DNA from 4 places in the Serratia sp. NA_112.1 genome. Region 1 is predicted to be linked to each of the others. Evidence: predicted binding sites of a transcription regulator. Region 1 holds the regulator's gene; each other region holds the start of a gene.
The links. Region 1 encodes Fur, which represses iron uptake genes when iron is present. Its sites were predicted from a motif close to ATAATAATGAGAACNACTATCAA; they were not measured.
Positions count from the first base shown of each region.

Region 2: a site for Fur is predicted at 2,958-2,980, ahead of ygiD (4,5-DOPA-extradiol-dioxygenase). Genes of this name have one in related genera too.
Region 3: a site for Fur is predicted at 2,458-2,480, ahead of ACUTQ5_RS18460 (Nramp family divalent metal transporter). Genes of this name have one in related genera too.
Region 4: a site for Fur is predicted at 2,677-2,699, ahead of feoA (ferrous iron transporter A). Genes of this name have one in related genera too.

Region 1 covers NZ_JBQZFO010000001.1:342,562-347,120, forward strand. The annotation lists gene ACUTQ5_RS01715 (glycosyltransferase) at 1-1,001, shown strand, start outside; gene fur (ferric iron uptake transcriptional regulator) at 1,179-1,625, opposite strand; gene fldA (flavodoxin FldA) at 1,946-2,485, opposite strand; gene ybfE (LexA regulated protein) at 2,714-3,001, opposite strand; gene ybfF (esterase) at 3,294-4,067, opposite strand; gene seqA (replication initiation negative regulator SeqA) at 4,368-4,559, shown strand, end outside.
Region 2 covers NZ_JBQZFO010000012.1:18,068-22,626, reverse strand. The annotation lists gene ACUTQ5_RS18925 (hypothetical protein) at 17-151, opposite strand; gene ACUTQ5_RS18920 (DUF1190 family protein) at 220-882, shown strand; gene ACUTQ5_RS18915 (glutathionylspermidine synthase family protein) at 886-2,046, shown strand; gene ygiD (4,5-DOPA-extradiol-dioxygenase) at 2,104-2,886, opposite strand; gene ribB (3,4-dihydroxy-2-butanone-4-phosphate synthase) at 3,079-3,732, opposite strand; FMN riboswitch at 3,843-4,003, opposite strand; gene ubiK (ubiquinone biosynthesis accessory factor UbiK) at 4,150-4,428, shown strand; gene yjeH (L-methionine/branched-chain amino acid transporter) at 4,458-4,559, opposite strand, start outside.
Region 3 covers NZ_JBQZFO010000011.1:71,772-76,330, forward strand. The annotation lists gene mgrA (L-glyceraldehyde 3-phosphate reductase) at 1-341, shown strand, start outside; gene ACUTQ5_RS18455 (DUF2502 domain-containing protein) at 571-981, shown strand; gene ACUTQ5_RS18460 (Nramp family divalent metal transporter) at 1,186-2,418, opposite strand; gene ACUTQ5_RS18465 (NupC/NupG family nucleoside CNT transporter) at 2,797-3,984, shown strand; tRNA gene ACUTQ5_RS18470 (tRNA-Ala) at 4,121-4,196, opposite strand; tRNA gene ACUTQ5_RS18475 (tRNA-Ala) at 4,257-4,332, opposite strand.
Region 4 covers NZ_JBQZFO010000016.1:25,596-30,154, reverse strand. The annotation lists gene feoB (Fe(2+) transporter permease subunit FeoB) at 1-2,251, opposite strand, end outside; gene feoA (ferrous iron transporter A) at 2,323-2,547, opposite strand; gene ACUTQ5_RS20855 (Tex family protein) at 3,181-4,559, opposite strand, start outside.

The DNA.
Region 1 (4,559 bases):
ATGGCGTCCATTATGATGCGCACCCACAGGCAGTCACCTGTGGTATCCGTGGCATGCGCCTGTTGGAGGATGTGATCACCAATGAACGGTTACCGCTGTCGCAGGAGGAACAGCACAGCTACCGGCAATGCGTCAGCCGCTTAGAACAGGTGGACTGGCAGCTTGAGCAGCCGCTGGATCTGGCTCGTTATGCGGAAATATTCACCGTTGATGAAGTACCTCGCATGGCCTATCCGGCGCAGATCCGTTCCGATATCGACCATTACCACTATTATTCCGTGCTTTCCCATGACCGTACGCTTGATCGGGTAAATCAACTTTTTGGTGAATACCTGATCGCCGATAACCGGCGACGGATTACGGCGGGTAATTACTGGTGCCCGACCGCTGGAGTAGGGGACGCGGTGTTACCGGAGCAGGGCGGGGCATTGCATTTTCTACCGGGGCGGCAGGCGAGTGCAGCCGATAAGACTCGCATGGCAAAGCTGATTTTCACCACCAGTTACCTTGAATACTGCTCTATCGGCAATCGAGCTGGGCTGGATCTGGTGTCATTGCAGCAGGCGCAAAATATTGAGCCTTATCTCGGGCTGATCACGGTAGCTTACGATCGGCGTGGAGAGTTTGTCGGCTTTTTTAATGCGGCCACCATCAGCGAGCTGTATGGCATAGAAGCGGATTATCATTATCGCGATGAAATAAAACCGCTTGATGAGGCTTATGACAGCTTTGTGCAAAGCCTGTGCACTGCTGACGATTATTTCATCTGCAGTCTGGCAATCGAGAGTCAATTCCGCGGACAAGGGCATTTTAACCAATTGTTTGCGCTGATAAAGCAGCGAGCACAACAGCACCAGGCGAAAAATATCGTGCTATGTGTATGGCAACGCAGTGATGCCAGCCAAATTTATCTGAACAAGGGGTTCCGTGTTCGAGGTGTATTCGATCACGCCTGGCCGTTGTTTTTTGATCGGTTGCTGTTTCTTGAGTATGAGCTGTGAAGAGGTTTGCCCATCCGCGTGTCGGCGGGTGAGTTGACGGTGAAGTGAGTGTAAGTGGGAAGACGGAAAGAAGTGCCTCTGCAATTGTTGTATTTCAAGCTGTGAACTTTCCCCGGGCCTGTCCGGGGATTTTTTTATCTGTTCAGTTAAGGCGGTTCTTAATGCCGGTTAAGGGCATTATTTTTTATCGTGCAGAGTTTCGTCTTCGCGGCAGTCACCAATTGCACAGTGGCCGTACAGGTACAGGCTGTGGTTGCTGAGCTTAATGCCGTGTTGCTTGGCGATATCACGCTGACGAACTTCGATTGATTCATCGCTGAATTCGATCACTTTGCCGCAGTCCAGGCAAATCAGGTGATCGTGGTGATGCTGCTGGGTCAGTTCGAACACGGACTTGCCGCCTTCGAAGTTGTGACGGGTCACAATGCCGGCATCATCAAATTGGTTCAGTACGCGGTAAACCGTAGCCAGGCCAATTTCTTCGCCCATATCTATCAGTTTTTTGTACAGATCTTCCGCACTGACGTGATGGCATTCCGGATTTTGCAGTACTTCCAGGATTTTGAGTCGCGGAAGCGTGACTTTTAAGCCGGCCTTCTTCAATGCGGTGTTGTTGTCAGTCATGCGGATTCAGTCCTGTTACTATGCTAATCAAGTTGAGGCGTTCTCGCCTGTGGCATCGGTCGGCACAAAGAGTTAATTGCGTCTCATTATAGAACCGGTTGACCTAAATAGAAACCGCCGGTTGTTAACAAAGATATAATTGCACTATTGCATGTTGCACACGCAACGTCTTGATGGGCGGGATAAACCGATAACTCAGTCTACCTTGACGATGTGGGAAGTTACAAATATGTATCTTCGATTGCAGTAATCAGTACTGCCAATGATGGCCCTGCTGGCAACACTATGCACTTTGCAGGGCTTTTGTTCAACGTTTGGCGTTAGCCGACGATTTCGGCCAGGCTCAGCTCTTCGACGATTTGTTTTACCCAGCCTTCAACACGCTCATTGGTCAGCTCAGGTTGACGGTCTTCGTCAATTGCCAGACCAATAAAGTGGCTGTCGCTTGCCAAACCTTTTGAGGCTTCGAAATGATAGCCTTTGGTTGGCCAGTGGCCGACTATGGCAGCGCCACGCGGTTCAATGATGTCGCGGATGGTGCCCATTGCATCACAGAAATATTCTGCGTAGTCTTCCTGATCGCCACAGCCAAACAGGGCTACCAGCTTGCCGTTGAAGTCGATGTCTTCCAGCGTTGGGAAGAAGTCATCCCAGTCGCACTGGGCTTCACCGTAGTACCAGGTTGGGATACCGAGCAACAGAATATCGAAGCCTTCCAGGTCTTCTTTGCTGCTTTTGGCGATGTCGTGAATTTCGCACACATCGTCACCAAACTGTTGCTTAAGAATTTTCTGGATCATCTTGGCAATGTTTTCGGTATTGCCAGTGTCGCTGCCAAAGAAAATGCCTACATTAGCCATATCGCGTATAACCTTTAAATTCAATAAATTGCATTACACGATGTTAGCGATGACCACGATAACACCGATTAAAATGATGCCATGGCAAGGGGGACCCTCACCGGTAATTGCGTATCATGCCAGAAATTTACCCCGGGGTTTTATCACGTTTATGCGATACCGGGTGGAATAAAACGATGTTGATCGGGCGTCATCCTTAACGCCGCGCCGCATGTGCGGCTGCAATGATCAATGTTCTGGCTGGTCGTCCGCCAGTTGTGCCAACAGCATTTGCTCAATAAGCTCGCTGCGGCTGATATTCCGCTGTTCCGCCAGTTTGTTCAGGGCGTCCACCGCATCCGCGTTAATCTTCAGTTCCACACGCCGTAAACCACGGACTTTATCGCGTCGAAGCTGATTACGCTTATTGATTCTAAGCTGTTCATCTCGGGATAGCGGGTTGGTTTTCGGGCGCCCCGGACGGCGTTCATCTGCGAACAGATCCAGCGTCGTGCGATCCGTTTGTTCTTTTGCCATAGGTAGCGGTACTGCAAGGGAGTTTGCATCTAAAAGCGCGTAGACGCTTCTGGATGGTTCGGTTAACACACTTCGGGCCAATAAACCCTAACCCAAATTTACCCCCAGCCAGGCGTTAATCAACACGCCGGGCACGGCGGCAAAATTATAGCGCGCCATATTACCCCAGCAGGTGGAGCAACGACAATGCTTAACTGAGCCGAAAACGCGCTAAGTCGTTATCTTTAGCGCGTTTTTTCACCAGATGGCCGTTTTGGGTGGTTGTCCGCACCAGGGGAAAGCGCCGGTCGGCTCAGGCTTCGTCGAGAAAACGGTGAATAGCGCGCAGCACCGGCTCCGGTTTTTCCGCATGAACCCAGTGCCCGCTGCCGGCGACCACATGTGCGCGAGCCTGTGGGAACTGGCGGGCAATGTCTGCACGGTAGCTGTCCTGCACGTAGGGCGACAAACCACCACGAATAAATAATGTGGGATGCGGCCAGGCGGGAACCTCCTGCCAGCCAGTGATGTTTTCATATTGATCGATCAGCACCGGCAGGTTAAAACGCCATTCGCCCTGGTGGAAGGATTTCAGCAGGAACTGGATCACTCCTTCTTCCTTCAGGTAGTCGCGCATCAATTCCGCCGCCTGCTGGCGTTGGGTGATGCCGGCCGCACTTACGGCCTGTAAGGCGACAAAAATCTCGTCGTGGCGACGGGTTTGATAATCCACCGGTGCCACGTCAATAACGATCAGTTTCTCCACTCGCTCAGGTGCGATTGCCGTCAGCGCCATCGCCGCTTTGCCTCCCATCGAGTGGCCGATCACAATGACCTTGTCCAACTGCAAGTCATCCAGCAGCGCCAGCAGATCCTTTGCCATTTCCGGGTAGGTCATTACCGGTGAACGTGGTGACAGGCCGTGGTTGCGCAGATCGACTTTAATCACGCTGTGCTGTCGGTTGAGATCGCGAGCCAGCACGCCCAGATTGTCCAGATTGCCGAACAGCCCGTGGATCATGACAACCGGCAGAGCGTCGGACTCGCAGGCCAGCAGTTGATAATGTAATTTCATGGCAAAGTTCATACTGAGTGAGATTCAGATTAGGGTATCATGATTAAAACACACGATGAAAATACCCGTCGCCTTTCAAGCCACAGGTAACAACGCTGCGGCTTGAAATCCATAGGGTATAACGCGGATTTTTCATGGTAAGGTGCGGGTTTGGCAGAGCCAATGCCAGGCAGGCTTTAGGTAATAGTCTGCTTTTGCCGTGTTGAGGCACATTGTGATGTTCGCATCTGCGCTTTTAACCTTATAATCCCATGGCTTGAATGCAGGATCTGGCTTCAGGTTCTAAGTAGAAAAAAACAGTACTGGATAAAGATGAAAACTATTGAAGTCGACGAAGAGCTCTACCGTTATATTGCCAGCCACACGCAACATATTGGTGAGAGCGCGTCCGATATTTTGCGCCGCATGTTGAAGTTTACCGCAGGTCAGCCGTTACGTGCGGTGCCGTCCGGCAGCGCCCAGAGCGCTGAGCAGGATAAAATTGTTGCCGCGTCGCGCCCGCGC
Region 2 (4,559 bases), on a different contig from region 1:
GTTTCATTATGGAACATTACTTTACCCATGGCGTTTCATAATGAAACTCTGCCGAGGCTTTTTTAGCCGGTAAAGCGAACTGGCGCACAACCCAACGTATAGCTGCGTAAAGAGTGGATTCTGTAGGCATTTCAGCTTTAATTTTGACCATCTTTACCCTATCCTTACCGCCATTACTGGGAATGGGCGAATACAGCCCGACTGATGGGATGAATAACGATGAAACGGACAAAAAACATCAACCGAGAGACGTTCCGCAAGTCCTGGCGCGACTACCGTGTTGCGCCCGTAGCCTTGGCGATCAGCGCAGTCTTTATGCTCGCCGGCTGCGAGAAGAGCGATGAAACGGTCTCTATGTATCAAAATGCCGACGACTGTTCGCGCACCAACCCTTCAATGAGCGAGCAGTGCACCACTGCCTATAACAACGCCTTGAAAGAAGCCGCAAAAACCGCGCCAAAATACGCGACTCGCGAAGACTGTGTCGCCGAGTTCGGTGAAGCGCAGTGTACTCAGGCACCCGCCCCGGCACAGGCCGGTATGGCAGCCGAGTCACAGAGCAGCGGCAGCATGTGGATGCCATTGATGGCAGGCTACATGATGGGCCGCATGATGGGCGGCTCCGGCTTTGCTCAACAGCCGCTGTTCACCTCTAAAAACGCCGCCAGCCCGGCCAACGGCAAATTCGTTGATGCCTCTGGCAAGAGCTACGGCCCGGCCACCGCTGGCGGCCGCACCATGACGGTGCCAAAAACCGCCATGGCACCAAAACCGGCAGTGACCAATACCGTCACCCGTGGTGGCTTTGGCGAATCCGTCGCCAAACAGACCAGCATGCAGCGCAGCAGTGCGACCTCCAGCTCACGCAGCATGGGCGGTTAATGCATGAAACGCGTTGCGATCACCGAACGCCCGGACTGGCGCGAAAAGGCCACCGAATTCGGCTTCCGCTTCCACACCATGTATGGCGAACCCTACTGGTGTGAGGACGCCTATTATCAATTCACGCTGGCGCAGATTGAAGAAATTGAAAACGCCACCGCCGAACTGCACCAGATGTGCCTGCAGGTGGTGGAGAAAGTGGTCGCCAGCGATGCGCTGATGGCCAAGTTCCGCATCCCGAAACACACCTGGGAGTTTGTCCGCAGTTCATGGCGTACCAGCCAGCCGTCGCTGTATTCACGTCTTGATCTGGCCTACGACGGTATCAATCCGCCCAAGCTGCTGGAGAACAACGCCGATACCCCGACCTCACTGTATGAAGCGGCCTTTTTCCAATGGCTGTGGCTGGAAGACCAGATTAACGCCGGCAAGCTCAGCCCGGAGTCCGATCAGTACAACAGTCTGCAGGAAAAACTGATCGAGCGTTTCGCCGAGCTGAAAGCACACCACGGTTTCGGTCTGCTGCACCTGGCCTGTTGCCAGGACAGCGAGGAAGATCGCGGCACCGTGCAATATCTGCAGGACTGCGCGCTGGAAGCCGGAGTCCCGACCGAATTCCTGTTTATGGAAGAGATTGGTCTGGGTGAAAAAGGCCAGTTTACCGACCTGCAGAATCAGGTCATCGGTAACCTGTTCAAGCTTTACCCGTGGGAATTCATGCTGCGCGAGATGTTTTCCACCAAGCTGGAAGATGCCGGCGTGCGCTGGCTGGAACCGGCGTGGAAAAGCATTATTTCCAACAAGGCCCTGTTGCCGATGCTGTGGGAAATGTTCCCGGATCACCCCAACCTGCTGGCGTCGTACTTTGCAGAAGACGATCATCCACAGCTCGATCACTACGTCACCAAGCCGCTGTTCTCGCGCGAAGGTGCCAATATCCAGATCGTGCAGAATGGTCAGCAGGTTGCCAGCGTCGACGGCCCTTACGGCGAAGAAGGCATGATCGTGCAGCAGTTCCACCCGCTGCCACAGTTCGAAGGCAGCTATACGTTGATCGGCAGCTGGCTGGTTGACGATCAACCCTGCGGTATCGGCCTGCGTGAAGATCGTGAGCTGATCACCCAAGATCTGTCGCGCTTCTACCCGCACATCATCCTCGGCTGACGAAAACTCGCCAGAGACCTGAAATGCAAACGCCAGTCTGAGACTGGCGTTTTTTATTTAACCGACCTGCACCGACAGCATGCTCAATGAGCTCATCTCAATGCCATCAACCGGTACGGTTATCGCTTCCTTGCCGTCCCAACTGCCAAGTACGTATAGCAGCGGCAGGTAATGCTCCGGCGTCGGGTTCGACAGCGCCGCGCCTTCATGCTGCATAAAACTCACCAGTGGGTGGTTATCGCCCTGATAATTCAGGTTATCCCGCACGAACTTGTCAAACGACGTGGCCCACGGATAAGGCGTCGCGTCACCCTGCCATTTCACCATCCGCAGGTTATGCACCACGTTACCGCTGGCCACGATCATAATTCCCCGATCGCGCAGCTCCGCCAGCTTGCGGCCCAGCTCATAATGGTATTCCGCCGGCTGAGTGCCGTCGATGCTGAGCTGCACGACCGGAATGTCCGCCTCAGGATACATTTTGATCAACACGCCCCAGGTACCGTGATCCAAACCCCATTCACTGACGTCAGCCTTGACGCGAACTGGCTCCAACACTTGCTGGATCTGCGCGGCCAGTTCAGGTGAACCAGGAGCCGGATACTGGGTATCAAACAGCGCCTGTGGGAAACCACCAAAGTCATGGATGGTTTTCGGCTTTTCCATCGCGGTAACCGCAGTACCATGAGTATACCAGTGCGCTGAAACGGCAACGATGGCCTTCGGGCGTGGCAAGGTTTCACCCAACGTACGCCATGCACGGGTGTAGCGGTTTTCTTCCAGCGCGTTCATCGGGCTACCGTGGCCGAGGAAAAGTGCTGGCATACGAGAGGTGTTCATACAGGATCCTTGGTTGGTCACAATACATTCTGTGGACCAGACTACGCCGTTTACCGGGGTAAAACAGCCGGATAACCATGATGATGATTTTCAATAAATTTGAATGGTTAAAACCAGGGATGGAGCACCGTTTTCAGCCACAAAAAAAGCCGCGTATGCGGCTTTTTTCATACTCAGAAAATCAGTGTGATATCAGCTGGCTTTCTGCTCGTGTGACTGGCGGTAGGCCACCAGATCTTCGATGGTCAGTACGTGCATGTCATGCTGTTTGGCGAACAGGATAACTTCTGCCGCATGCGCCATGCTGCCGTCATCGTTGGTCAGTTCACACAGCACGCCGGCAGGTTTGAAACCGGCCATTGATACCAGATCAATAGTCGCTTCGGTATGACCACGACGGCTCAGCACGCCACCCGGCTGCGCACGCAGCGGGAACACGTGGCCAGGGCGGTTCAGATCGCTCGGCTTGGCGTTATCGGCAATCGCTGCACGAATGGTGGTCAGGCGGTCGGACGCGGAAACACCGGTCGTCACGCCCTGCGCCGCTTCGATAGTCACGGTGAAGGCCGTCTGGAACTGGCTGGAGTTGTTGGTCACCATCATCGGCAGTTCAAGCTGCTGACGGCGCTCTTCGGTAAGACACAGGCACACAATACCGCTACCGTGGCGAATGGTCAGCGCCATCTGCTCAACGGTCATGGTTTCTGCGGCGAAGATCATATCACCTTCGTTTTCACGATTTTCATCATCGAGCACCATCACGCCGCGCCCATTGCGCAATGCTTCAAGAGCGCGTTCTACGCGTTCTACCGGCGTGCCGAAATCTGAAAGTAGGGTCTGATTCATGGTAAAAAACCTCATTAGAAAATTATGGATTACCAGAACCAGGGCGATCTTGAGGAGTAGCTAGCAATAGCTAAAAAAATAACGCAAGCGGGCGCAAACCCGGCAGATACCGTTACTCTCTCCCATCCGGACTATAACCGTCGGCCCCGGAATTACACCGGATCTGCTGACCTCTAACCAAACTGCAAAAGCTGGTTGAGCGCTCGCGGGCTTTCACCGTAGAAGGTGATTTACCGCCGGTGGGGACTTGCACCCCGCCCTGAGAATAAGCTTCTCGACTATAACGCTAATGATTAATCAGGGCAATTGGCAAAAGCATAATTCGGTCAGCCGCAGGGAATGCGGTTAAATAGTTTATCCGGCGGGCAACTCGCATTACACTAGGCGACAGCTATTAAACTCTGAAAGGGATACGCCATGATTGACCCGAAAAAAATTGAACAGATCGCACGTCAGGTGCATGAGTCCATGCCTAAAGGCGTGCGCGAATTCGGGGAAGACGTTGAGAAGAAAATCCGTCAGGTGTTGCAGTCACAGCTCACCCGTCTGGATTTGGTCAACCGCGAAGAGTTCGACGTGCAGACCCAGGTACTGCTGCGCACCCGTGAGAAACTGGCGTTGCTGGAACAGCGTATGAGCGAGCTGGAAAGCAAGCTGAACGCCACGCCTGCTGCGCAACAGCCAGACGCCGAATAAGTTACCCTTAAGGGCGCGGCAACGCGCCCTTAGTGCGGTTTGAGCACCGTCTGCGCCTTAAGCCGCAACACCAGCCAAATCAGCGCGAACATCCCCAGCGCATACAGGCTTTTCCAGCCGATAATCACCAT
Region 3 (4,559 bases), on a different contig from region 1:
GCTCCATTGCCTTCTCACCGCTGGCCGGTGGGCTGCTGACCGATCGCTATCTGCAGGGGATCCCGCAAGATTCACGCGCCGCCAGCAGCAGCCAATTCCTGCAACCCGGTCAGCTCACCGACGATAAGTTGGATAAGGTGCGTCGGCTCGATGCGCTGGCGCAACAGCGCGGGCAGAAGCTGTCGCAAATGGCACTGGCCTGGGTATTACGCGGCGACCGCGTCACTTCAGTACTGATCGGTGCCAGCAAGACCAGCCAGATTGAAGATGCCGTTGGCATGTTGGCTAATCGCAGCTTCAGCGATGACGAAATAGCTCAGATCGAACAAACACTAATGTAATCGTTTACAATTATTGCCGGTTTCCCCACCGGCGATACCCTCTTTACGCCAGACAAATCTTAAATCACTCGTCCCCTGTGGTTTTTCAGATTCTCTCTAAGATTCAACCCTATCCGCAGAGGCTAAGATGCCGCTATTGCAGGTAAAACTATAAGGCCATTTTATAAACCGATGAACGCGCTTCATTACTTATAAACCGGCCAAGCCGCTGCGGCGGAAAGGAGAATTCATGTTTAAACCTCTGTTATTGGCCGCCCTGTTGGTGGCATCGACACTGCCAGCCATGCAGCAAGCCCAGGCTGACGGCCTCAGTATCGATCTGATGCCGGGCGTTTCATTACGCATCGGTGAACAGGACAACCGCGGCCGTTACTGGGACGGTTATGACTGGCGTGACCGTGACTGGTGGGAGGGCCATCAGGGACGCTACCTGGGTGACCGCAACCGCCGGGGCTACAACTGGGATGGTTATCGCTGGCGCGACAACGATTACTGGCGCAAAAATTATTACTATCATGAAGGTCGCTATCGCAAATACGATAAGCACTACTACAAGCATCATGATAAACATCACTGGAAGGACCGACGTCATGATGACCGTGATCATCGCCATCATGGTCATGGCGACCACGACGATTGACCCTAAAAGGCCGGCATTGCGCCGGCCTTAGGTTGCTGACAAAGCAGGAAAAAGCGTGGTTTTTCCTGCTTTGTGGTGAGCAGCCGAAAATCAATAAATTGATTTTCCTGATTTTTATTTATCGGCCTCTACTCGCTCTGGGCTGGAATGAGGTTTGTCATCAGTCTGAGGCCGGCATTGCGCCGGCCTTTCATTAATCGGTGCTCACAGCAGGCTACTGATCAGCAGATAACCGTTTAGCCCCACCACTACCACTACGATCAACTTACCGATCGTCTGTATGGTACGACTGTTCACCATCTCGCCCATCAGCTCACGATTACCGGTGAACGACAATAACGGCACCAATGCCAGTGCAATACCGAAACTCAGCAATACCTGGCTCAGTACCAAAATCCGCGTGGCGTCCATCCCCAACATAATGACGATAAACGATGGCAACATGGTGACCACACGGCGCACCCACAGCGGAATGTAAAAATGCACAAACCCCTGCATCACCACCTGCCCCGCCAGCGTGCCCACCACGGTAGAAGATAACCCGGCGGCCACCAGGCTCAGCCCGAAGATAGTGGCCGCCGCCTGCCCAAACAAGGGTTGCAGCGTCAGATAGGCCTGGTCGAGATCGGTAATACCGCTGTGGCCATTAAAGTGGAAAGCAGCCGCGGCGGTGGCCATCATTGCCAGGTTAACAAACCCGGCAATGGTCATGGCGATAGCCACATCAACCTTGGTGGCAGCATACCTGTCGGCCTTCGAGTTTTCTCCGGCTGCCTGAGTTAACGATGAATGCAGATAAATTACGTGCGGCATAATGGTGGCACCAAGTACCCCGGCAGCCAGAAACACCGCGTCACCGTTCGGTAAATCCGGCAGCGCCATGCCTTTTAACAGCGGGCCCAACTGTGGCTGGGAAAACACCAGCTCCACCATAAAAGCCAAAGCGACAAACAGCAGCAGGCTGCCAATCACCCATTCCAAAGGTTTTTGCCCACGTTTTTGCAACATCAGGATCAAGAAAGTCGCGATACCGGTCAGGATCGCACCCTCCAGCAACGTCACCCCCAACAGCAGTTTGAAACCGATAGCCGCGCCGATAAATTCGGCCAGATCTGTCGCCATGGCAATGATTTCTGCCTGAACCCAATAAGCCCACACCGCCGGACGAGGGAAACGATCGCGAATATGCTCCGCCAGGTTTTTTCCGGTCGCAATGCCCAGTTTGGCAGATAACAACTGGATCAGCATCGCCATCACATTGGCCCATACCACCACCCACAGCAGGGTATAACCAAAAGAGGCACCGGACTGGATATTAGTGGCGAAATTACCGGGATCAATGTAGCCGATAGCCGCGATAAATGCGGGGCCCATCAGGGAGAGTTTGATTTTCCTGGATGAACTCGGGGTGGTCTCAACCACGCGACTGTTAAGCATGTTCTGAACCCTTACTTCTATTAAGACTAGGGTTATTTTATGTAAATGATAATAATTATCAAGTGCATTTGGAACGGTAATACTTATCTCTGCGATAGCTAAAAACCACGGGTTTAACGAAAGGTTTAGCGAGTAGATGAACATTTTCCGCACTCTTCAGGGTCGGATTCAGAACACCTTCCTTCTTATTATCAAATTAGCCCAGGAATAGGAATTTCATATAACTTAATTAACCTCTTGATTTTTTATGCTTTACCGTACTAGCTTAGGACATTTCCCAGTATGAATTTCCATATTTGCAAGAGACCTCTCGTTTTTAAAAGTGGCGTTACATAAAATGACATCCGAAATTCAGCCTGCCTCAAGTTTGGAGCAAACATGTCCCATATTGCGCACTTTGCGTTAGCGTTGGTGGTGGTCGCGATCCTGGCACTTTTAGTCTGCCGCGATCGTAAAAGCATCCGCATTCGCTACGTTATTCAACTGTTGGTTATTGAAGTACTGCTGGCCTATTTTTTCCTGCATTCGGAAGCGGGTTTAGGCTTTGTAAAAGGATTCGCAGCGCTGTTTGACAAGCTGCTCGGGTTTGCTGGGCAAGGGACTGAGTTTGTATTCGGCGGTATGGGTGATAAAGGTTTGGCCTTCTTCTTCCTGAAGGTACTGTGCCCAATCGTCTTCATCTCCGCGCTGATCGGTATTCTGCAATACATTAAAGTACTGCCGTTTGTCATCCGCATCATTGGTACCGTGCTGTCAAAAGTCAACGGTATGGGCAAACTGGAATCGTTCAACGCCGTCAGTTCGCTGATCCTGGGTCAGTCTGAAAACTTCATTGCCTATAAAGATATTCTGGGCAAGATGTCTGAAAAGCGCATGTACACCATGGCGGCGACCGCGATGTCTACGGTTTCCATGTCCATCGTCGGCGCTTACATGACCATGTTGGACGCCAAGTTTGTGGTAGCGGCACTGGTACTGAACATGTTCAGCACCTTTATCGTGCTGTCATTGGTCAACCCGTATGACACCAGTAAAGAAGAAGAACTGCATCTGGGCAATCTGCACGAAGGCCAGAGCTTCTTCGAAATGCTGGGTGAATACATTCTGGCTGGTTTTAAAGTAGCTATTATCGTTGCTGCGATGCTGATCGGCTTTATCGCCCTGATCGCCGCGCTTAACGGCCTGTTCAGCGCCATCTTCGGCCAGAGCTTCCAGGACATTCTGGGCTACTTCTTCTATCCATTCGCCTGGATTATGGGTATTCCTAAGCACGAAGCGTTGCAGGTGGGTAGCATCATGGCGACCAAACTGGTATCCAACGAATTCGTGGCGATGATGGAACTGCAGAAAATCTCTGCTGAACTCTCTCCTCGCAGCCTGGGTATTCTGTCGGTGTTCCTGGTTTCCTTCGCCAACTTCTCTTCCATCGGCATCGTTGCCGGTGCGATTAAAGGGCTGAACGAGCATCAGGGCAACGTGGTGTCCCGTTTTGGTCTGAAGCTGGTTTACGGTTCAACGCTGGTCAGCATCCTGTCTGCGTCCATCGCAGGTCTGGTTCTGGGCTAAGCCGAAACGTCAGTAAGAGAAAGGTCGCTTCGGCGGCCTTTTTTAATGCCTGTAATTCGGTGCCTGGGAAAGGGAAGGCAGTAAGTAAGGAAGACAGAAAGCAAAAAGCCGACCCTGAGGTCGGCTTTTTAAATGTTGGTGGAGCTAGACGGGATCGAACCGTCGACCTCTTGCATGCCATGCAAGCGCTCTCCCAGCTGAGCTATAGCCCCACAAAAGTGGTACGCTTTAACCGGCGTTACGGTATTCCCCAACCCTTCTGAGATAAAGGTTGGTGGAGCTAGACGGGATCGAACCGTCGACCTCTTGCATGCCATGCAAGCGCTCTCCCAGCTGAGCTATAGCCCCAATCCACAATCACAAAATCCTGTGAACGGGGCGCATAATATGAAACCCACTCTAAGCTGTCAACGGCTAAATTGCATTCCTGCTTCAAGCGCTGAAAAAGCCGCCAAATCAGCGCGTTTGCTGCTGAAAATTGAGCATTCTGACCAAAACCATGACCCTGGCGCGGTGCACCATGAATTCGCCATCAAGTGACAGATATAAAAAAACCCCGGGACTGCTCCACGGGG
Region 4 (4,559 bases), on a different contig from region 1:
TTACCCGACTGCGCGCCCGACGCAGGCCGAACAGGATCAACAGATTGAACAGCACCACGATGGTTATCGCCGTCAGGCTGTACTGTGGGTGCTGGCTGAAGGTGGCGACCTGATAAAACAACGTGGCCAACGAGTAAGCGACATTCAGCCCCCAGAGAATGGAGAAGGTCATCCAGCCACGGCTGGATTCACGGGCGATAGCCCCCATGACCGAGACGCAGGGGACGTACAGCAACACGAAAATCAGGTAGCTGTAGGCGGAAACCCCGGAACCGAATTTACTACTCATTACGCCCATCGAACCGACGTCCATTTCCCCGTCGCCCTTGCTGGCCTCAATCGGGTTGGACAGGACGCTCAGGCTGAAGGTGTCTTTCAAGCCCTGCCAGGTAGTGTCCAGGGCACCGCCCAGTTCGTCCAGCAGGTTAAAGTTGGCGGCGTCAAACTCGGTGTTATTGATGTGTTCGGCGGTGTACAGCGTGTTCAGCGTGCCGACCACCACTTCTTTCGCCATGGCCCCGGTGACCAGGCCGACGGTGGCCTGCCAGTTATCATTGTGTACGCCCATCGGCTGCAGCAGCGGTGTCAGCACCTTGGATACCGATGCCAGCGCGGAGTCATTGATGTTATCCACCGGCTTGCCGCTGAACGAAAAACTGTTCAGGCCGCCAATGAAGATGCTGGCAATCACGATCACTTTACCGGCACGCAGGACGAAGCCTTTCAGTCGCTGCCAGGTTTGCAGCAGCAGGCTTTTCAGGTGCGGCACGTGGTAGACCGGCAACTCCATAACGAAGGGGGAGGCTTCGCCGCGCATGATGGTGTACTTCAACACCAGCCCGGTGAGGATCGCCACGACAATGCCGAGCATATACAGGGAAAACACCACGCCAGCTCCATCCTGGCCGAAGAAGGCGGCGGCAAAGACGGCAAAGATTGCCAGCCGTGCACCGCAGGACATGAATGGCGCCATCATGATGGTAATCAGGCGTTCGCGCTGAGCATCCAGCGTGCGTGCACCCATGATCGAAGGCACGTTACAGCCGAAGCCGACAATCAGCGGCACAAAAGATTTACCCGGCAGTCCGAGTGCCTGCATCAGGCGATCCATCACGAAGGCCGCTCGCGCCATATAGCCGGAGTCTTCAAGAAATGACAGGAATAGATACATCATGCCGATTTGTGGCACCAGCGGCAGCACGGTGTTGATACCGCCACCTACCCCTTGAGCCAGGAAAATGGTCAGCCATTCCGGGAAGTGCAGGTTAAAGCCCAGCCATTGAATGCCCTGGATAAAAATGGCCGCAGAGCCAATATCGAAAATCGGCTGCAGTGCGCCGCCTATGTTGATCGCCAGCAGGAACATCAGATACATCACCACCAGGAAGATTGGTACTCCCAGCCAACGATTGAGGATCACTTTATCCAATGCTTCGGTCAGGCGGTTTGGCATCGCCTGCTGAGAATTACTGACGGCGTCACACAGGGTGGCAATCGACTGATAGCGCGCATCGGCGATCACCAGTGCCGGGTCTTCCTGATGCTGCTGTTGCAGTGTCTCTTTGGCTGCCGGTAGCAGAGCCGCTGCCGGGCCAGCCAAAGTATGGCTGTAGATATCGCCCTCCAGCATCTGCAGTGCCAGCCAGCGACGCTGTTCGCTCGGCAGGTTTTGCGGCATCGCATCGCTCAACGTGGTCATTTCTTTCAGCAGCACCGGCGGGTAGAGCACCAGCGCTTTCAATTCGTTGAACTGATGATTGTCGATCATCTGCTTTAGTACGCCAATACCGTCGGCCTTGGTGGAGACCAGCGGTACCACCGGGCAGCCGAGGCGTGCGGACAGTGCAGCAGTATCAATATCGATTTTCTGGCTTCTGGCGATATCCAGCATGTTCAGCGCAACGATGCAGGGAATGCCCAGTTCCAATAGTTGCAGCGTCAGGTACAGATTGCGCTCCAGATTGGAAGCGTCAACCACGTTGATCAACAGGTCTGCATCGCCGCTCAGGATGTAGTGGCAGGCGATCTGTTCGTCGAGTGAGGTTTGCTCCGAGATGGTGGTCAGGGAGTAGGTGCCGGGCAGATCGACCAGTTTGACCTGGGATTGTGGCGTGGTGAACAGGCCTTCTTTACGTTCTACCGTCACCCCCGCCCAGTTACCAACCCGCTGGCGCGCGCCGGTAAGCTGATTAAACAGCGTCGTCTTGCCGGAGTTAGGATTTCCTATTAAGCCAATAGTGAGTTTTTTCATAATTTTGCGTGATATCAGTCAAGGGAAATTGGGCCAGGCAATGTGCGTGGTCAAAGCAAGGCGGCTCAGCGTCAGGATTGGCCGTCGAGCAGGATCAGGGCCAGATCTTTCCTGCGCAGCACCAGGCTGACGCGGCGAGTTTTAATTTCTATGGGATCGCCCAGCGGCGCTACGCGCACTACTTCAAACGATGAACCCGGCAGTATGCCGAGTGATAAAAGTTTCTGGCGGTAGGCTGGGCCAATGTCATTGGCGAAGCCGGCGATCTTATACGATCGTTTAGGCAGAAGATGCATGTAACCTTCCCTGAGCCCAGCTTATTGGGCTGATGGTGATAAAGAACGTTCCAAAGGAAGCGTCGTGGTAAACATGACGCGCCGGCGACGTTTTCAATCCATGAAGTAATGTAGTGAACACGCAAAATAATAATAGTGAGAATCATTATCGCATTCAATACAAAAAATAGGGGTATTGGCAACCAAAGGTTGTGGCGATCACATTTAACGATCGAGATTGCCTGATGGGGCTACTTTTATCACCCAGCCTGGCCAAGTGTAAATGAGAATGATTGGTTAAATCAGTTACATTATTGTAGTATTTTTTTCCAGATTGAAAAAATTAGCGAAAAACTCAATAGTCATGATCCGGAAGTGTCACTATTGGTATTTATTTGGCAACATCTCAGTGGCTAAATACGAGCGGTAACTATTTGTGTTTCTCTGAGAAATACCAAAATGAGAACATGATGTTAATAACGGTGTTAATCGATGGCTATTTTCAGGCCTGAAACATCGGGCCATTATGGCTGTTGGCAAGATTGGAGAAATATGCAGGTTTATTGAGGCGGGTCAAATAATCGCGGGGATAGTTCGGCAAGAAAGGGCGGAGTTTACTCCGCCCTGCATCCCATTGGCCTGGCCAGGGCCTGATTAAGATTTTTTGCCGAATGCCGCTGCCAGCGCATCGCCCATGGCGCTGTTACCCGCCGAGGTGTTGTTGTTGCCGCGTGGTTTGGCCTTATTGGCCGGTGCCCGGTTTGCGTTGTCTCTTGCCGGGGCGGCGTTACCGCCGCGGCGTGGTGAACCTTCCCCCGGTTGCTCGTCCAGACGCATGCTCAGCGCGATGCGTTTGCGCTGCAGGTCAACTTCCATCACCTTCACTTTGACGATGTCGCCGGCTTTCACTACGGTGTGCGGATCTTCGACAAACTTGTCCGCCAGCGAGGAGATATGCACCAGACCGTCCTGATGCACGCCGATATCGACAAAGGCCCCGAAGTTGGTGACGTTGGTCACTGAACCTTCCAGGATCATCCCCGGCTGCAGGTCGCTCAGGGTTTCGACGCCTTCGGCAAAGGTAGCTGTTTTGAATTCCGGACGCGGATCGCGGCCTGGTTTCTCCAGCTCTTTCAGGATGTCGGTCACCGTCGGTACGCCGAACTTGTCGTCGGTAAAATCGCCGGCCTTCAGGCTGCGTACGGCTGATGGGTTACCCATCAGATCCTGCAATGCCTGGCGGGTGGCGGCCAGAATACGTTCGACTACCGGGTAGGTTTCCGGGTGAACGGTCGAAGCGTCCAGCGGATTGTCACCGTGGTTGATACGCAGGAAGCCAGCACACTGCTCAAAGGCTTTTGGCCCCAGGCGACTGACTTTCAACAGCTGCTCACGGTTGCTGAAACGGCCGTTCTCATCACGCCAGGTGACGATGTTCTGCGCCATCATGCGCGTCAGGCCGGCTACGCGGGTCAGCAGCGGCACCGAGGCGGTGTTCAGATCGACCCCAACGGCGTTTACGCAGTCTTCAACCACCGAATCGAGCTTTTTCGCCAGTTGGCTTTGGCTGACATCGTGCTGGTACTGGCCAACACCGATGGATTTTGGATCGATTTTTACCAGCTCGGCCAGCGGGTCCTGCAGGCGGCGGGCGATGGAGACGGCACCACGCAGCGAGACGTCGAGATTCGGGAACTCCAGCGCCGCCAGTTCGGAGGCGGAATATACCGAGGCACCGGCTTCGCTGACGATCACTTTCTGTGCTTTGACTTCGCTGAACTGCTGTTGCAAATCAAGGTAAAAACGCTCGGTTTCACGCGACGCGGTACCGTTGCCGATGGCAACCAGTTCCACCTTATGTTTGATGCACAGTGCCGCGACGATGGCCGCGGCTTTGGCGGCCTGACCGGTGTGCGGATAGACGGTGTCGGTGGCGACCAGCTTGCCGGTGGCATCCACCACCGCCACTTTCACCCCGGTACGCAAGCCCGGATCCAGCCCCATGGTTGCACGCATGCCGGCCGGTGCGGCCA